DNA from 2 places in the Nonomuraea mangrovi genome. Region 2 is predicted to be linked to the other one. Evidence: riboswitches for the same ligand, from Rfam matches in the RefSeq annotation. Region 2 holds a riboswitch; the other holds the start of a gene.
What was found. A riboswitch is a leader RNA that binds a small molecule or an ion and turns the genes downstream of it on or off. The one in region 2 is predicted to bind thiamine pyrophosphate.
Positions count from the first base shown of each region.

Region 1: it holds a riboswitch for thiamine pyrophosphate, as region 2 does, so the genes downstream of both, ACFSKW_RS14390 (purine-cytosine permease family protein) here and thiC (phosphomethylpyrimidine synthase ThiC) in region 2, are expected to answer to the same signal.

Region 1 is NZ_JBHUFV010000022.1:34,029-41,188, forward strand. It holds gene ACFSKW_RS14380 (PAS domain S-box protein) at 1-1,462, opposite strand, end outside; gene ACFSKW_RS14385 (methylated-DNA--[protein]-cysteine S-methyltransferase) at 1,525-2,067, shown strand; gene ACFSKW_RS14390 (purine-cytosine permease family protein) at 2,064-3,404, opposite strand; TPP riboswitch at 3,394-3,504, opposite strand; gene ACFSKW_RS14395 (hypothetical protein) at 3,845-4,729, opposite strand; gene ACFSKW_RS14400 (rhodanese-like domain-containing protein) at 4,909-5,229, shown strand; gene ACFSKW_RS14405 (Fpg/Nei family DNA glycosylase) at 5,237-6,115, opposite strand; gene ACFSKW_RS14410 (TenA family protein) at 6,182-6,787, opposite strand; gene ACFSKW_RS14415 (DM13 domain-containing protein) at 6,798-7,160, opposite strand, start outside.
Region 2 is NZ_JBHUFV010000003.1:383,018-390,177, reverse strand. It holds gene ACFSKW_RS02010 (serine hydrolase domain-containing protein) at 1-550, shown strand, start outside; gene thiC (phosphomethylpyrimidine synthase ThiC) at 685-2,367, opposite strand; TPP riboswitch at 2,360-2,470, opposite strand; gene ACFSKW_RS02000 (CDP-alcohol phosphatidyltransferase family protein) at 2,612-3,241, shown strand; gene ACFSKW_RS01995 (sugar phosphate nucleotidyltransferase) at 3,246-5,741, shown strand; gene ACFSKW_RS01990 (FHA domain-containing protein) at 5,946-6,449, shown strand; gene ftsR (transcriptional regulator FtsR) at 6,473-7,099, shown strand.

The DNA.
Region 1 (7,160 bases), on a different contig from region 2:
CGGGGATGACCACCTCGACCCTGTGCGTGTCGGACAGCACCGGCAGGCCGAGCGTGGCGGCGTGGATGCGCTCGGCGAGGCTGAAGGTCTCGATGCGGACCTTGAGCTCCTCGGCTCCGGCACGGGCACCGAGCAGCAGGTGGTCCATGAGCTGGCCGAGCGATCTGGCCCGCTCGGCGATGGTGTGGACGGCGGAGCGCCGCTCGGGGTCGGTCAGCTTGTCCCACCGGGAGTCGAGCGTGCTGGCGAACCCCCGCACGATCGTGATCGGCGTGCGCAGTTCGTGGCTGGTCGTGGCCAGGAATAGGTCCTTGGCCTCCTCCAGCTCCTTGGCGGCGGTGATGTCGCGGAAGTCGATCACCATCTCGCCGGTCTCCTCGATCTTCGCGCTGACGACGTCGAGCCAGCGCCCGCTCTCGAGCTGGAAGGTGAGCTTCTCACCCGGCGCGGGCAGCGGGAACGGCGGCGGCCTGCCGATCATCTCGTCGGCGGCGACTCCGGTGAGCTCCCCAGCGGCGGGGTTCCACTGGATCACCCGCCCGTCCTCGTCCAGCACCGCGATGCCGTCGGCGCTGGCGTCGAAGACCGCCCGCTCGTGCGCCCGCTGGCGCAGCACCTCCTGGTAGGCCATGGCGTTGCCGACCGCGATGCCCGCGTGACCCGCCAGCAGCTCCAGCAGTTCCAGCTCGACGTGCCCCGGTTTTCGGTCGGCGAACAGGGCGTAGAGCGCTCCATAGGGGCGCCCGCCCACGGCGGCCAGGCCGAGCGCGATCGTGTGCAGTCCTGGTAATGCGGCCCATATGAGATCGTCGAGGCCCGTCGACTCCAGCATCACCGTCTTGCCCGTGCGCATCAGCTTGCCCACGAGGCTGCTGCGCAGGTCGGCGGTGGCGTCCCTGAGCGTCTCCGGCATCTGGTGGGCGCTGACCAGCCGCAGCCGCTCCTTCTCGATGAGCACGAAGCCGCCCGCGTCGGCTCCGGTCAGCTCGGTGAGGCTGGCGGCGATGCGATCGAGTACGGCGGGCAGCTCCAGCTCGGCGTTGATGTCACCGACCACGTCGGTGAGCCTGCGCACCAGCCTGGCCCTGCGCGCCACCCTGTCGCGCGCGGCGACGTCGTCCTCCGTCGGGTGGTGGACGTGCACGTAGCCGACGACGGCGTTGCCCTGGAGCAGGGCGCTGGTGTCGACCCGCACGTCGAGGAGCGTGCCGTCCCTGCGGAAGCGCTTGGTGCGCAGCGAGACCTGGCCGCCCGTGCGAACCCTCTCGAGCACCGCGTTGTGCTCGGCGGTCAGCTCAGCGGGGACGAGCGGCGCGCGCCGCCCGACCATCTCCTCATGGCTCCACCCGAACAACCGCTCCGCCGCAGGATTCCAGACCAGCACGGCCTGGTCCCTGTCGAGCACGACGACCGCGTTGGGGGCGCTGGAGAGTACGGCTGCGGTGATCTCCTCGTCACCCACCTTTCCATAGTGCCGGTGGCGCGGTCGCTCCGTGGCCTGATCCGTCCGATACGCTGCGGGTTATGTCGGCTGGCGAGCTCGATGCCCTGGTGAGGATCACCTCACCCACCTACCGCGCCGAGCGACCGCCGGATGTCGCCATCGGAACCTACGACGGCGCGGTGGGGACGCTCGTGCTCGCGGTGACGGGCAAGGGCGTCGTCGCCTGCAGCTTCGACGACGAGCACGCGGTCTTCGAGCGGGTCTCTCGGGCGGTCGGCGGCCTCGTGGGCCCCGACCCGCGCCGCCTCGACCCGGTGCGGCGCGAGCTCGACGCCTACTTCTCCAGGCGCCTGCGCGCCTTCACCGCCCCCGTCGACCTACAGCTGGCCACACCGTTCGCGCGTACCCTCCTGCAGATGACGATGGCCGTGCCGTACGGCACCGGCACCACCACGCGCGAGCTGGCGGCCCGCATCGGACGGCCGCAGGCGCTCCACGCGGTGGGCAGCGCGCTCAACGGCAACCCGGTGTGCGTGATCGTGCCCTGCCACCGGGTCGCCGATCGCGACGGCTACCCCGGAGGCGCCACCGCGCTCGAACGCCTGCTGCGCGTCGAGGGCTAGCGCCGCCGTACCCGGCCGATGGCCAGGGTGACCAGGCCCGCGACCAGGAAGGCTCCCACGGCCGCGCTCATCCACGGCTGGCGGGTGAAGCCGAGCGCCGCGCGGGCGCCGTCCCAGATCGCCGCCCACCACGGGATCGTGGACGGCGCTGCCAGCAGCCACCACGCGCAGAACCCGAGCGCCCACGGGATGATCATGAGCCAGCGGGAAGGGGCGTTCTCGCTGGTGTCCCAGGTCCTGGCGGTGCCGAGCACGAAGTAGTCGACCACGAGCACGCCGAGCATCGGCACGAACACGGCGCCGATGATGCTGAGGAAGGCGCTGTAGGAGTTGACGTCGACGAGGAGCGCCACGCCGATGGTCAGCACGCCGATCGCCACCGAGAACAGGCGCCGGTCGACGCGGGGCATGAGGTTCTGCAGCGACATGGCCACGGAGTAGACGTTCGCGAACGACTGGTCGGTCTCGCGCAGCACCAGGACGCCGAAGAACAGCGCGCCCAGGGGTGCGGCGACGAACGGGCCGAAGACCGCGGTCGGGTCGTTGAGCACGGCGTCGTGCCCGGCGATCGCGACCGCGTAGACGCCGATGGCCAGGCACGCGACCTGCGCGATCGTGTAGCCGCTCACCACACCGGTGAAGGCGGCCGAGCTGCTGCGCGAGTGCCTGGCGAAGTCGGCGGCCAGCGGCACCCAGGAGACCGACAGCGCGATGACGAAGTCGACGGCGGGAGCGAAGGCGTCCCAGCTGCCGCCGGTCTGCACGGGGGCGCTCTGCAGGAGCGTCACCGCGAACCAGACGGTCGAGATGATCACCCCGACCGTGACGACCCGCCTGATCAGCCTGATCGCGCCGAGCGGGTAGATCGTCAGTCCCGTGGTGATCGCACCCGCGACGACCACCCAGACCGCGTACGGCACGGCGTCACCGAAGATCGCCTGGGCGCCCATGGAGATGACCCACAGCTCGAACGCGCCCCATCCGAGCATCTGGATGATGTTGAGCACGGTCGGGACGTAGGACAGCCTGGCCCCGAACAGGCCTCTGAGCAGCACCATCGCCGGTTTCCCCGTCTGGACGCCGGGGATGGCGGCCAGACCGACCATGGCGGTTCCGACGAGGCTGCCGACGACGGTGGCGGTGACCGCGGCGGTCATGGTCAGCGGGTTGTCGTCGAGCAGCGGATTGATGAGGAAGAGGGCGAAGGAGAAGCCGAGGAGGCTGACCCCGAGGTTGGCCCAGAAGGCGCCCTGGTCGAGGACGCCCAGCGTTCTCGGCGGGGCCTCGTCGAGGGTCAGCGGTACTTCGGCATGCTTCGGATCGACGACGTGCGTCATCACACGCTCCCTACGCCGGCATTACCCGGACAGGTTCATGCGGTCGGCAACGGCAGTTGCCCTCTCAGCCCGGTTGCCCCGAGCTCCCGCGGTTTGGACTTGTGAGTGCGGCCGGGGTCTGCCCAGCTCGCGCCCCAATGATGCACCATTTGTCCGCGTTCAACCACCCCTGCGTCTCGACGCGCCATGTCTTGGACCGGCGTCCGTGGACGTCCATCAAAGAACAACCATGCACGGCTGTGGCTGTACTTTCCAACCGTACGAATGCCCCACTGAACAGGAGGGGGATACCTCTCCTGCCGCGTCATCAGGAGCTGCGCACGCAACGCATGCATGTGCCTCTAAGCAGCGATCGTTGGGCGCACTGTAGGACGCCTGAAGACTTGGCCGTGAAGCGGCGACCGATCAAGAAGCCGAGGCTGCGCAGCAAGGTCGACGCCTCACATCGCGGAACCTGGAACCCCGGACAACTCGCTGGTGGTGATCGAACGAAGCGTCGGCACCAGGGAGACCAATGCGGCCTCGCCGGCACTGTCGCTGACGAGCCGCACCAACGCGATTCCGCGCCTGGTCACGACGATCGCACGAGCGCCGTCAGTGCGGGCCCACACGTCCCGGGAGACACGACGGCACGCGCCCGGGCGCCCGTCCGACTCCGGGTCGGGTTGGGCGCAAGCTGCCTTGGGCGTCGCAGCCTTCGCCTTCCTGACGAATACCTCGACGTTTGAGCCATCTCCCTCGTGCTGATAGGTGAGCCTCAGCGTTGAGGGGAGTCCCCATTCGTCGACCCAGGCCGGCCGGTAGCCGTCGACCGCAACCAGCGGCAGACCAGAGCGATCGATCCTGACGGCTCTGGCCGCCTCGTCGATGCTGCCTTGGAGGACGGCCACCGCGCAGTACAGGACGAGCACGGCGCCGGTCGTGGAGAGGCTAAGCACCTTCCTCCCCGGCATGACCAGCGCGGTCGCCGCGACATAGCCGCTAGCCCCGATGCCCATGAAGATCAGCGTTCCCTGGACGATACCGAAGTCCATGATCTCAGGCATGGTCAGCCGCTCAAGGCAGGCGCCGAAGAGCAGCATGATGATGAACGGTGCCACGCCCGCGACCACGCCCCAAAGCGGCAAGACGGCCAGCCTGCACAGCAGCAATCCCAAGGGGAAGGGCACGAAGAGCATCAACATGGCGCCGGTGCCGTCGTCTTCCGGCCCGTGGGACCACAAGATGCTCTCCAGCAGCCCGATCACGGCCCCCGCGAGCGCGGCCCGGAGTAATGCGTTCATCCCCAGATCTTGCACCGGTTTGAGGCTGACCGCCCCGATCATGGGTGATTCCCTTCACACTGCTCCCGGGGTCCGCCTGAGAACCAACGCTCAGGACACGTAAGAGAGCCCCCCACCGGGAAAGGCCAACGCGGACGACCCGGATTCGCACGTGGCCGCCCTTCCGGGAGTCTCGTCCTCCACGGGAGGTCGTGGTGCGGCGGGTCCGCGAGAATGGAGGTATGACCGTTCCCGAGATCAACGTGACCGACATGCCCGCCGGTGCCTTCCTGCTCGACGTCCGCGAGAACGACGAGTGGGCGGCGGGCCACGCCCCGGACGCCACCCACATCCCGCTCGGCGAGCTCCAGGCCCGTGTCGACGAGCTGCCCTCCGGCCCCGTCTACGTCGTGTGCAGGGTCGGCGGCCGTTCCGCGCACGCCGCCGCGTGGCTCAACCACATCGGCCGCGAGGCGGTCAACATCGGCGGCGGCATGCAGTCGTGGGAGATGGCGGGCAGGCCCCTGGTGAGCGAGACCGGCCGGCCCCCGTTCGTCGCCTGACGGGCGCCTACTTGAGCAGCTTCGACATGCGCCGGTCCGCGAGGATCTTGCCCTCGGTCTGACACGTCGGGCAGTACTGCAGGGACGAGTCCGCGAAGGACACCTCGCGGATCGTGTCGCCGCACACGTCGCACGCCTGCCCCGCCCTGTTGTGGACGCGCAGCCCCGACTTCTTCTCCGCCTTGAGGTCCTTGGCGGCCAGCCCGTGGGCCCGCTCCATCGCGTCTCTCAACGTGGTGACGATCGCCTCGTGCAGGTCGGCGATCTGCGCGTCCGTCAGCGTCGCGGCGATCTTGAAGGGTGACATCCGCGCCGCGTGCAGCACCTCGTCGGAGTAGGCGTTGCCGATGCCCGCGATGATCTTCTGGTCTCTCAGCAGGCCCTTGATCTGGGTACGGTTACCGCCCACGATCCGCTTCAACGCCTGCACGGTGAACTCGGGCACGAGCGGGTCGGGCCCCAGCGAGGCGATGCCGGGCACCTCCATCGGGTCCTTGACCACGTAGACGGCCAGGCGTTTCTGCGTGCCGGCCTCGGTCAGCTCGAAGCCTGGCGCCGCGCCGTCGTCGCCGGGCGCCAGCCGTACCCGGGCGGCGAGCGGGCCCTTGCCAGGACGGACGGGCTTGGCGCCTGACAGATCCTCGCGCCAGCGCAGCCAGCCGGCCCTGGACAGGTGCGTGACCAGGTGGAGACCGTCGCAGTCGAGGTCGAGGAACTTGCCGTGCCTCGCCACGCCGGTCACCGTCAGCCCGCCGAGCGCGGTGACGGGCGGATCGAAGGTCTTGAGCGCCTGGAAGGCGACCACGTCGACGGCCAGGACCGTGCGGCCGACCGCCCGCTCGCGCAGGAACTCGGCGAGCGACTCCACTTCGGGAAGTTCCGGCATGCGTCCAGATTAAGGCGCGCCCTCCCCTGGCGGGCAACCAAACGGTTGATCAACGAAGGGCGGCGCTCAGGGGACGTCCCAGAAGGCCAGTTCGTGGCGCATGCCCTCGGCGAACAGGGCCGTCGCCCTGGAGAGGTCCGGGGCCGCCTCGTCGATCATCTCGGCGATCCGCCCGGTCAGGGCCGCGAAACCGGGGTCGGCGTAGGTGTCGACCCAGGCACGGTAGCGGGGCTCCTCCGGCTTGTTCTCCGCGAGGATCCGGCCGAGCGTGGAATACCCCCACATGCACGGGTAGAGCGCGGCGAGACCCTCGGCGTAGTCGGCGGCCGACTCCAGCAGGAACGCCGTGTACGCGGCGCAGGCCGGCCCCTTCACCGCGCCGTCCAGGTCGGCGCCGAACCCGGCCGACAGCGACCTGTGCAGCGAAAGCTCGTCGTGGAAGGTCGTGTGGGCCAGGTCCACCAGGTCTCCGAGGTGCGCGGCGGGCGCCTGCCAGGCCAGCCTGGCGAACACGCGCACGTAGTCGTGCAGGAACAGCCAGTCCTGTTCGAGCCATGACCTGAAGACCTTCTCCTCGAGGTCTCCCCTGCCGATGCCCACGACGGTGGGATGCGCGAGCTGCGCCTCGAGCAGGGGCCGGCCAATGGCGTGCAGTTCCGCAGAAATCGACATATGGCGCAAGCTACCGGTTTTCCACGGTGAGAGCGGCGGCGCCGAACGACACGCTGAACCGCTTGCACCAGATCGACACGCTGGTGAGCCTGTCCAGGTCGGCGCCGGCGGGGATCGCGTAGTTGGCGTTGCCCTTGTTGCCCTTGAGATGGCCGAGCTCCAGGTACCGGCCGTCGTCGAAGTTGCGCCACGAGTCGGTGACGGGCTGGTCGCTCAGCCACACGCGCAGGTCGGGGCCGTCGGAGGTGGCCAGGCGCTCGATGCGCAGCACCCGCCTCCCGTCAGGGAGCCTGAGCACCTTGGCGACACCCGAGGTCCTGTGCTCATGGGTGACGAAGGCTCCGGACCGGAGCACGGTCGCCTCGGGAGCCGC
Region 2 (7,160 bases):
ACTGTCGCACACGTTCTTCCCGAACACGCCGGAGCTGCCCCGCCCGCACGCGAAGGCGTACACGTCCTTCTTCGGCTCCTTCCCGCTCAGGGACTTCAGCACGTTCAACATGTCGTGGGGCGGCACGGCGGGCGCGATGGTCTCGACGATGGAGGATCTCAACCGCTTCTTCCGCGCGCTGCTCACCGGCGGGTTGATCGGCCAGGACCAGCTCGCGGAGATGCGGAGGACGGGTCCGATCACGCCGGGGCCGGGGGTCCCCGTCACCTTCGACTACGGCCTCGGCCTCATCGCCTACGACACGCCCTGCGGGAAGCTGTGGGGGCATGACGGCGGCGTCATCGGCATGGCGACGCTGTCGCTCAGCACCGAGGAGGGCGGCAGGCAGGCCTCGTCCGGCATCAACACGACCTGGCACCCGGGGACCGAGGCGGGCACGCAGGCCTGGGCCGCGCACACCGTGGGCGCCGTGTGCGGGACCACCGGCAGGTTCACGGCCACCGACGCCAAGAATCTGCTGCTCGACGCGAGCGCGCCCGTGAAGCGCTGACCTCAGGCGTACCCCGGTCTCGCGGTCCCGGTCTCGCGGTCCCGGCCTCCCGGTCCCGGGACCGCGACGACGGCCGGCCCGCGCCGCCCGGCCCCTGCGGCAGGCGGCGCGGGCGTTCCGCGGCAGGTCGGGCCTCAGCGCCGCTCGGGAAGCGGCAGGTAGATCTCGCCGCCGCCGCGCACGAACTCCTCCGCCTTCTCCCGCATCCCCGCCTGCGCCCGCAGGTCGTGGGAGATCCGCATCGAGCAGAACTTCGGCCCGCACATCGAGCAGAAGTGCGCCGTCTTGGCCGGGGTCGCGGGCAGCGTCTCGTCGTGGAAGGCCCGTGCGGTGTCAGGGTCCAGTGAAAGGTCGAACTGGTCCTCCCACCGGAACTCGAACCGCGCATCCGACAGCGCGTCGTCCCACGCCTGCGCCCCCGGGTGCCCCTTGGCCAGGTCCGCGGCGTGCGCGGCGATCTTGTAGGTGATGACGCCGGTCTTGACGTCGTCCTTGTCGGGCAGGCCGAGGTGCTCCTTCGGGGTGACATAGCAGAGCATCGCCGTGCCGTACCAGCCGATCATGGCCGCGCCGATGCCCGAGGTGATGTGGTCGTAGCCGGGCGCGATGTCGGTGACCAGGGGACCGAGGGTGTAGAAGGGGGCGTCGTCGCAGAGCTCGCGCTGCAGCTCCACGTTCTCCTTGATCTTGTGCATCGGCACGTGGCCCGGACCCTCGATCATGACCTGCACGTCGTGCGCGTGAGCGATCGTGGTGAGCTCGCCCAGCGTGCGCAGCTCGGCGAACTGCGCCTCGTCGTTGGCGTCGGCGATCGAGCCCGGCCGCAGCCCGTCGCCCAGCGAGAAGGCGACGTCGTAGGAGGCGAGGATGTCGCACATCTCCTCGAAGTGCTCGTACAGGAAGCTCTCGCGGTGGTGTGCCAGGCACCATGCCGCCATGATCGAGCCGCCGCGGGAGACGATGCCCGTCTTGCGGCCGACGGTGAGCGGCACGTACGCCAGCCGCACCCCCGCGTGGACGGTGACGTAGTCGACGCCCTGCTCGCACTGCTCGATGAGCGTGTCGCGGTAGACCTCCCACGACAGGTGCGCGGCGACCCCGTTGACCTTCTCCAGGGCCTGGTAGAGGGGGACGGTGCCGATCGGGACGGGCGAGTTGCGGATGATCCACTCGCGGGTGGTGTGGATGTCGCGGCCCGTCGACAGGTCCATGACGGTGTCGGCGCCCCAGCGGATGGCCCAGGTCATCTTCTCCACCTCCTCCTCGACGGAGGAGGTGATGGCGGAGTTGCCGATGTTGGCATTGATCTTGACGAGGAAGTTCCTGCCGATGATCATCGGCTCGGTCTCGGGGTGGTTGACGTTGGCGGGGATGATCGCCCTGCCCGCGGCCACCTCCGCGCGGACGAATTCGGGGTCCACGCCCTCCCTGACGGCGACGAACTCCATCTCCCTGGTCACCACGCCCCTGCGGGCGTAGGCGAGCTGGGTGACGGGCGCGCCCGCGGCCCTGAGGGGGTCGCGGCGCTCGCCGGCGAACAGGTTCGCGCCCGCCCGCTTCCAGGCCGCCTGGTCGCGGTAGCCGTCGTCGATGGGCTTGACGTGGCGGCCGCCGTACCTGGCGACGTCGCCGCGGTCGAGGATCCACTGTTCGCGAAGGGGGCGCAGGCCGCGGGTGACGTCGGTCTCCACGCTGGGGTCGGTGTAGGGGCCGGAGGTGTCGTAGACGGTGAAGGATCCGCCGTCGCTCAGCTCGATCCGGCGTGCCGGGACCCTGAGATCGCCCTGGTAGATCTTGGAAAAGCGCGCGCCACTCATCGCGCAAACTCCCTTCGCCGGCATTACCCGGAGCAGGTTCTGGCGGTCGGCGGCTGTAGCCGTCCTCTCAGCCCGGTCACACCGGGCTCCCGCGTTGGTCGGCGCAACCGTAACCCGATCACCGGGGGGCCGCGCAACCCCCGGCTTCTTCGGATGCCCGAAATGCCGCGGCGGTCCGCGAGCGGATCCATCGGGCCACGGCGCGGCAGCGTGCGCTGGTCGGCGACGCAGTAGGGTCGCAAGCGTGAGCGAAACTTCCGCCCCTTCGTCAGCGGAGGACCGGATCTGGACGGTTCCTAACCTGCTGAGCTTCCTGCGTCTCCTCGGTGTGCCCGTGTTCCTTTGGCTGGTTCTCGGACCCAAGGCGGACGGCTGGGCGATCGGGCTGCTCATGGTGGCGGGGTTCACCGACTGGCTCGACGGCAAGATCGCCCGCGCCTGGAACCAGACCAGCAGGCTGGGCCGCCTCATCGACCCGGCCGCCGACAAGCTCTATGTCTTCGCCACCCTCCTCGGCCTGGTGCTCAGGGAGGTGATCCCGTGGTGGCTGGTCGCGATCATCCTGGCACGGGAAATCTTCGTCGGATGTTTCTTCCCCGTGCTCCGCAAATACGGCTACAAGGCACTGCCTGTGCATTTTCTTGGCAAAGCGGCCATGGCCAATCTGATGTACGCCTTCCCGCTGCTCTTCCTGGCCTCGCACACCGGCTCCTGGTATGCCGATATTGCGAGGATTATCGGATGGGCGTTCGCCATTTGGGGAACGGGTCTGTACTGGTGGGCAGGCGTGTTGTATGTGGTACAGGTGCGCCAGCTCGTCACCGCTGCCAAGGGGGAGCTGCGCGAACCCGGGCAAACTGCGACGAAGGAGTGATCGGGTGAAGGCGGTCGTCATGGCAGGCGGGGAGGGCACGAGGTTGCGGCCGATGACCGCGAACCAGCCCAAACCCCTGCTTCCTGTGGTCAACCGCCCGATCATGGAACACGTGCTCCGGTTGCTGCGGAAACACGGCCTGACCGAGACCGTGGTCACGGTCCAGTTCCTTGCCGCGCTGGTGCGCAGCTACTTCGGCGACGGCGACGAACTGGGCATGCGCCTGCACTACGCCACGGAAGACCTTCCCCTCGGTACGGCGGGCAGCGTCAAGAACGCCGCCGACAAACTCCGCGACGACCGCTTCCTCGTCATTTCTGGCGACGCTCTGACCGATATCGATTTATCGGACATGATCCGGTTTCATCGGGAGAATTCGGCCCTCGTCACTATCGGTCTGACGCGCGTCCCCAACCCGCTCGAGTTCGGGATCATCATCGTCGACGATCAGGGCAGGGTGCAGCGTTTCCTCGAAAAGCCCACCTGGGGCCAGGTCTTCTCCGACACGGTGAACACCGGCATCTACGTCATGGAGCCCGAAGTCCTCGACGACGTCCCCGCGGGAGAGGCCGTCGACTGGTCCTCTGACGTCTTTCCCCGCCTGCTCGAACGCGGCGCGCCCATCTACGGCTACGTCTCCGACTGCTACTGGGAGGACGTCGGCACCCACGAGAGCTACCTGAAGGCCCAGGCGGACGCGCTGTCAGGGCGGGTCAAGCTCGACGTCGGCGGCTTCGAGATGTCGCCGGGCGTCTGGGTGGGCGAGGGCGCCGAGGTGGACCCCGAGGCCGTGCTCAAGGGCCCGCTGCTCATCGGCGACTACGTCAAGATCGAGGCGGGCGCCGAGCTGCGCGAGTACACCGTGCTCGGCAGCAACGCCGTCGTGCGCGAGGGCGCCTTCCTGCACCGCGCCGTGGTCCACGACAACGTCTACATCGGTCCGGGCGCCCACCTGCGCGGCTGCGTCATCGGCAAGAACACCGACCTGATGACCGGCGCCCGTATCGAGGAGAACGCCGTCGTCGGTGACGAGTGCGTCATCGAGGCCGAGGCGTACGTCTCCAGCGGCGTCAAGGTCTACCCCTTCAAGACCGTCGAGGCGGGCGCGGTCGTCAACACCAGCGTCATCTGGGAGTCGCGCGGCCAGCGCAGCCTGTTCGGCCCCCGCGGCGTCAGCGGCCTGGTCAACGTCGAGATCACCCCCGAGCTCTGCGTACGGCTGGCCAGCGCCTACGCCACCACCCTGAAGAAGGGCGACCAGGTCATCACCTCGCGCGACTCCTCCCGCGCGGCGAGGGCGCTCAAACGCGCCGTGATCAGCGCGCTGACCGCGGGCGCCATCGACGTGCTCGACCTGGAGGCCATGCCGCTGCCCGTGGCCCGCTTCCACACCTCCCGCAGGCCCGCCAGCGGCGGCATCGCGCTGCGCACCACCTCCGGCGACCCGCAGAGCGTCGACATCGTCTTCATGGACTCCCACGGCGCCGATCTCAGCCCCACCGCACAGCGCAAGCTGGAACGCGTCTTCTCCCGCCAGGAGTTCCGCAGAGCCTTCCCCGGCGAGATCGCCGAGCTGAGCTTCCCCGCCAGAGCGGTCGAGGACTACGCGCAGGAGCTGCTGCGCTGCGTCGACATGACGGGCGTCAACGACATGAAGGTCGTCGTGGACTGCGCGGGCGGCACCGCCTCGGTGGTGCTGCCCACCCTGCTCGGCCGTCTCGGCGTCGAGGTGCTGACCGTCAACGCCAGACTCGACTCCGCCTCGCCCACCGAGACGCTCGCCGAGCGCCGCCGCGACCTGCAGCGCCTTTCCGAACTCGTCGGCTCCTCACGCGCCTCCTTCGGCGTCCGCTTCGACCCCGTCGGCGAGCGCATCGCCCTGGTCGACGAGATGGGCCAGCTCATCAGCGAGGAGCGGGCGCTGCTGGTGGTGCTCGACCTGGTCGCCGCCGAACGCCGCCGCGGCAGGGTGGCGCTACCGGTGACCACGACCAGGGTGGCCGAGCAGGTGTGCCGCTTCCACGGCGTCCAGGTCGAGTGGACCTCCACCTCGCTCGACGCGCTCACCTCCGCGGCCGCCAAGCCGTACATGATCTTCGCGGGTGACGGCAGGGGCGGCTTCATCGTGCCGGAGTTCGGGCCCACGGTGGACGGCCTGGCCGCCTTCCTGCGCCTGCTCGGCCTCGTGGCCCGCACCCGTCTGACGCTCAGCCAGATCGACGCGCGGATCCCGGAGGCCAAGCTGCTCAAGCGGACGGTCCCGACGCCGTGGGCCACCAAGGGGGCGGTGATGCGCTCGGTGATCGAGGCCGCCGAGGGCTTCCGCGTCGACACCACCGACGGCGTGCGGGTCGTCGGGGACGACGGGCGCTGGGCTCTCATCCTGCCCGCCGCCTCAGAACCCGCCACCGACCTGTGGGCCGAAGCGCACGATTTCGACACAGCAGAGGCATTCCTTGACAGATGGGCGCGCGTCGTGGAGCAGGCCGCAGGAACGTGACAACACAAGTGGCGCGGCGGCATGGACCTTGGGGGCGGCTCGGCGGTAACTTTGTCACCGTCCGAACCGCCGTGCGGCGTCCCGCCTTGACCTTTGCCAGTGATCAGCGTAAGTTGCGGCATTCGCAATCGTGAACGAGCGAGAGGCGTGGGGCGTCCTGATCAACCGTCGCCGCGTTCTCGCGGTAGGAGGCCGAGCCGATAGATGCCGTACGTCTACTGTACGCAGTGCGGTCATGCCAACCCCGAGGATGCCCGTTTCTGCTCCCGGTGTGGGTCGCCGCTGACCAGACATGAGGTCTCGGGAGACACCACCTCGACGATCTCCGTCGCGGGAATCGAGGCGTATGAGGCGGAGACGGCCGACGCCCTCCTTGCCGAGCGGGCCGCCGTCGAGCAACTCCCGCCCGGCGCGGCGCTGCTCGTCGTGACACGCGGCCCCAACGCGGGCAGCCGCTTCCGCCTCGACCGTGACCTGACGACGACGGGCAGGCACCCCGAGAGCGACATCTTCCTCGACGACATCACGGTCTCGCGGCGGCACGTGGAGTTCTACCGGCATCCCGGTGGCGCCTTCACCGTCCGCGACGTCGGCAGCCTCAACGGCACCTACGTCAACAGGGAGCGCATCGAGGAGGTTCCCCTCCACAGCGGCGACGAGGTGCAGATCGGCAAGTTCCGCCTCGTCTTCCTCACGCGGGGCGCATGAGCTCCCAGGCGGCGCGGTCGCACATGAGCATCGGGGAGGTGCTCGCCCTGCTGCAGGGCGACTTCCCCGATGTCACCATCTCCAAGATCCGTTTCCTCGAGAGCGAGGGGCTGATCGAGCCAGAGCGCAGCCCCTCCGGGTTTCGCAAGTTCACCTACATGCACGTGGAGCAGCTGCGCTTCATCCTCACCGAGCAGCGCGACCACTACCTGCCGCTGCGCGTCATCAAGGACAAGATGGCCGAGGAGCTCGGCCGCCCGCGCGCCCTGCCCGAGGCCAAGGAGGTCAGGTTCAGCCGCGCCGAGCTGCTGGAGGCCAGCGGGCTCGACGACGAGACGCTCACCGAGCTCGAGGACTACGGCCTGCTCGCGCCGGTCGCCAGGCGCTATGACGAGGACGCGCTGAACGTGGCCCGCAGCGTCGGCTCCCTGGCCAAGTACGGCCTGCACGCCAGGCACCTGCGCGCGGTCAAGGCCGCGGCCGAGCGCGAGGCCGGTCTGGTCGAGCAGACCGTCGCCCCCATTCTCAAACGGCGCGCCCCCGGCGCCATCGGCGAGGCCGGCGAGACGGCCAGACAGCTGTCGGGGCAGCTCCTCGACCTGCACGCCGCCCTTCTGCGGGCCGCCGTCCGCTCTGTTCTCGGCGGCTGAGTCCCGGCCGCCATACCCGTTCGGGACACGTCCGGCGCGCTCCCGCGCGGCCGCTGCGAGA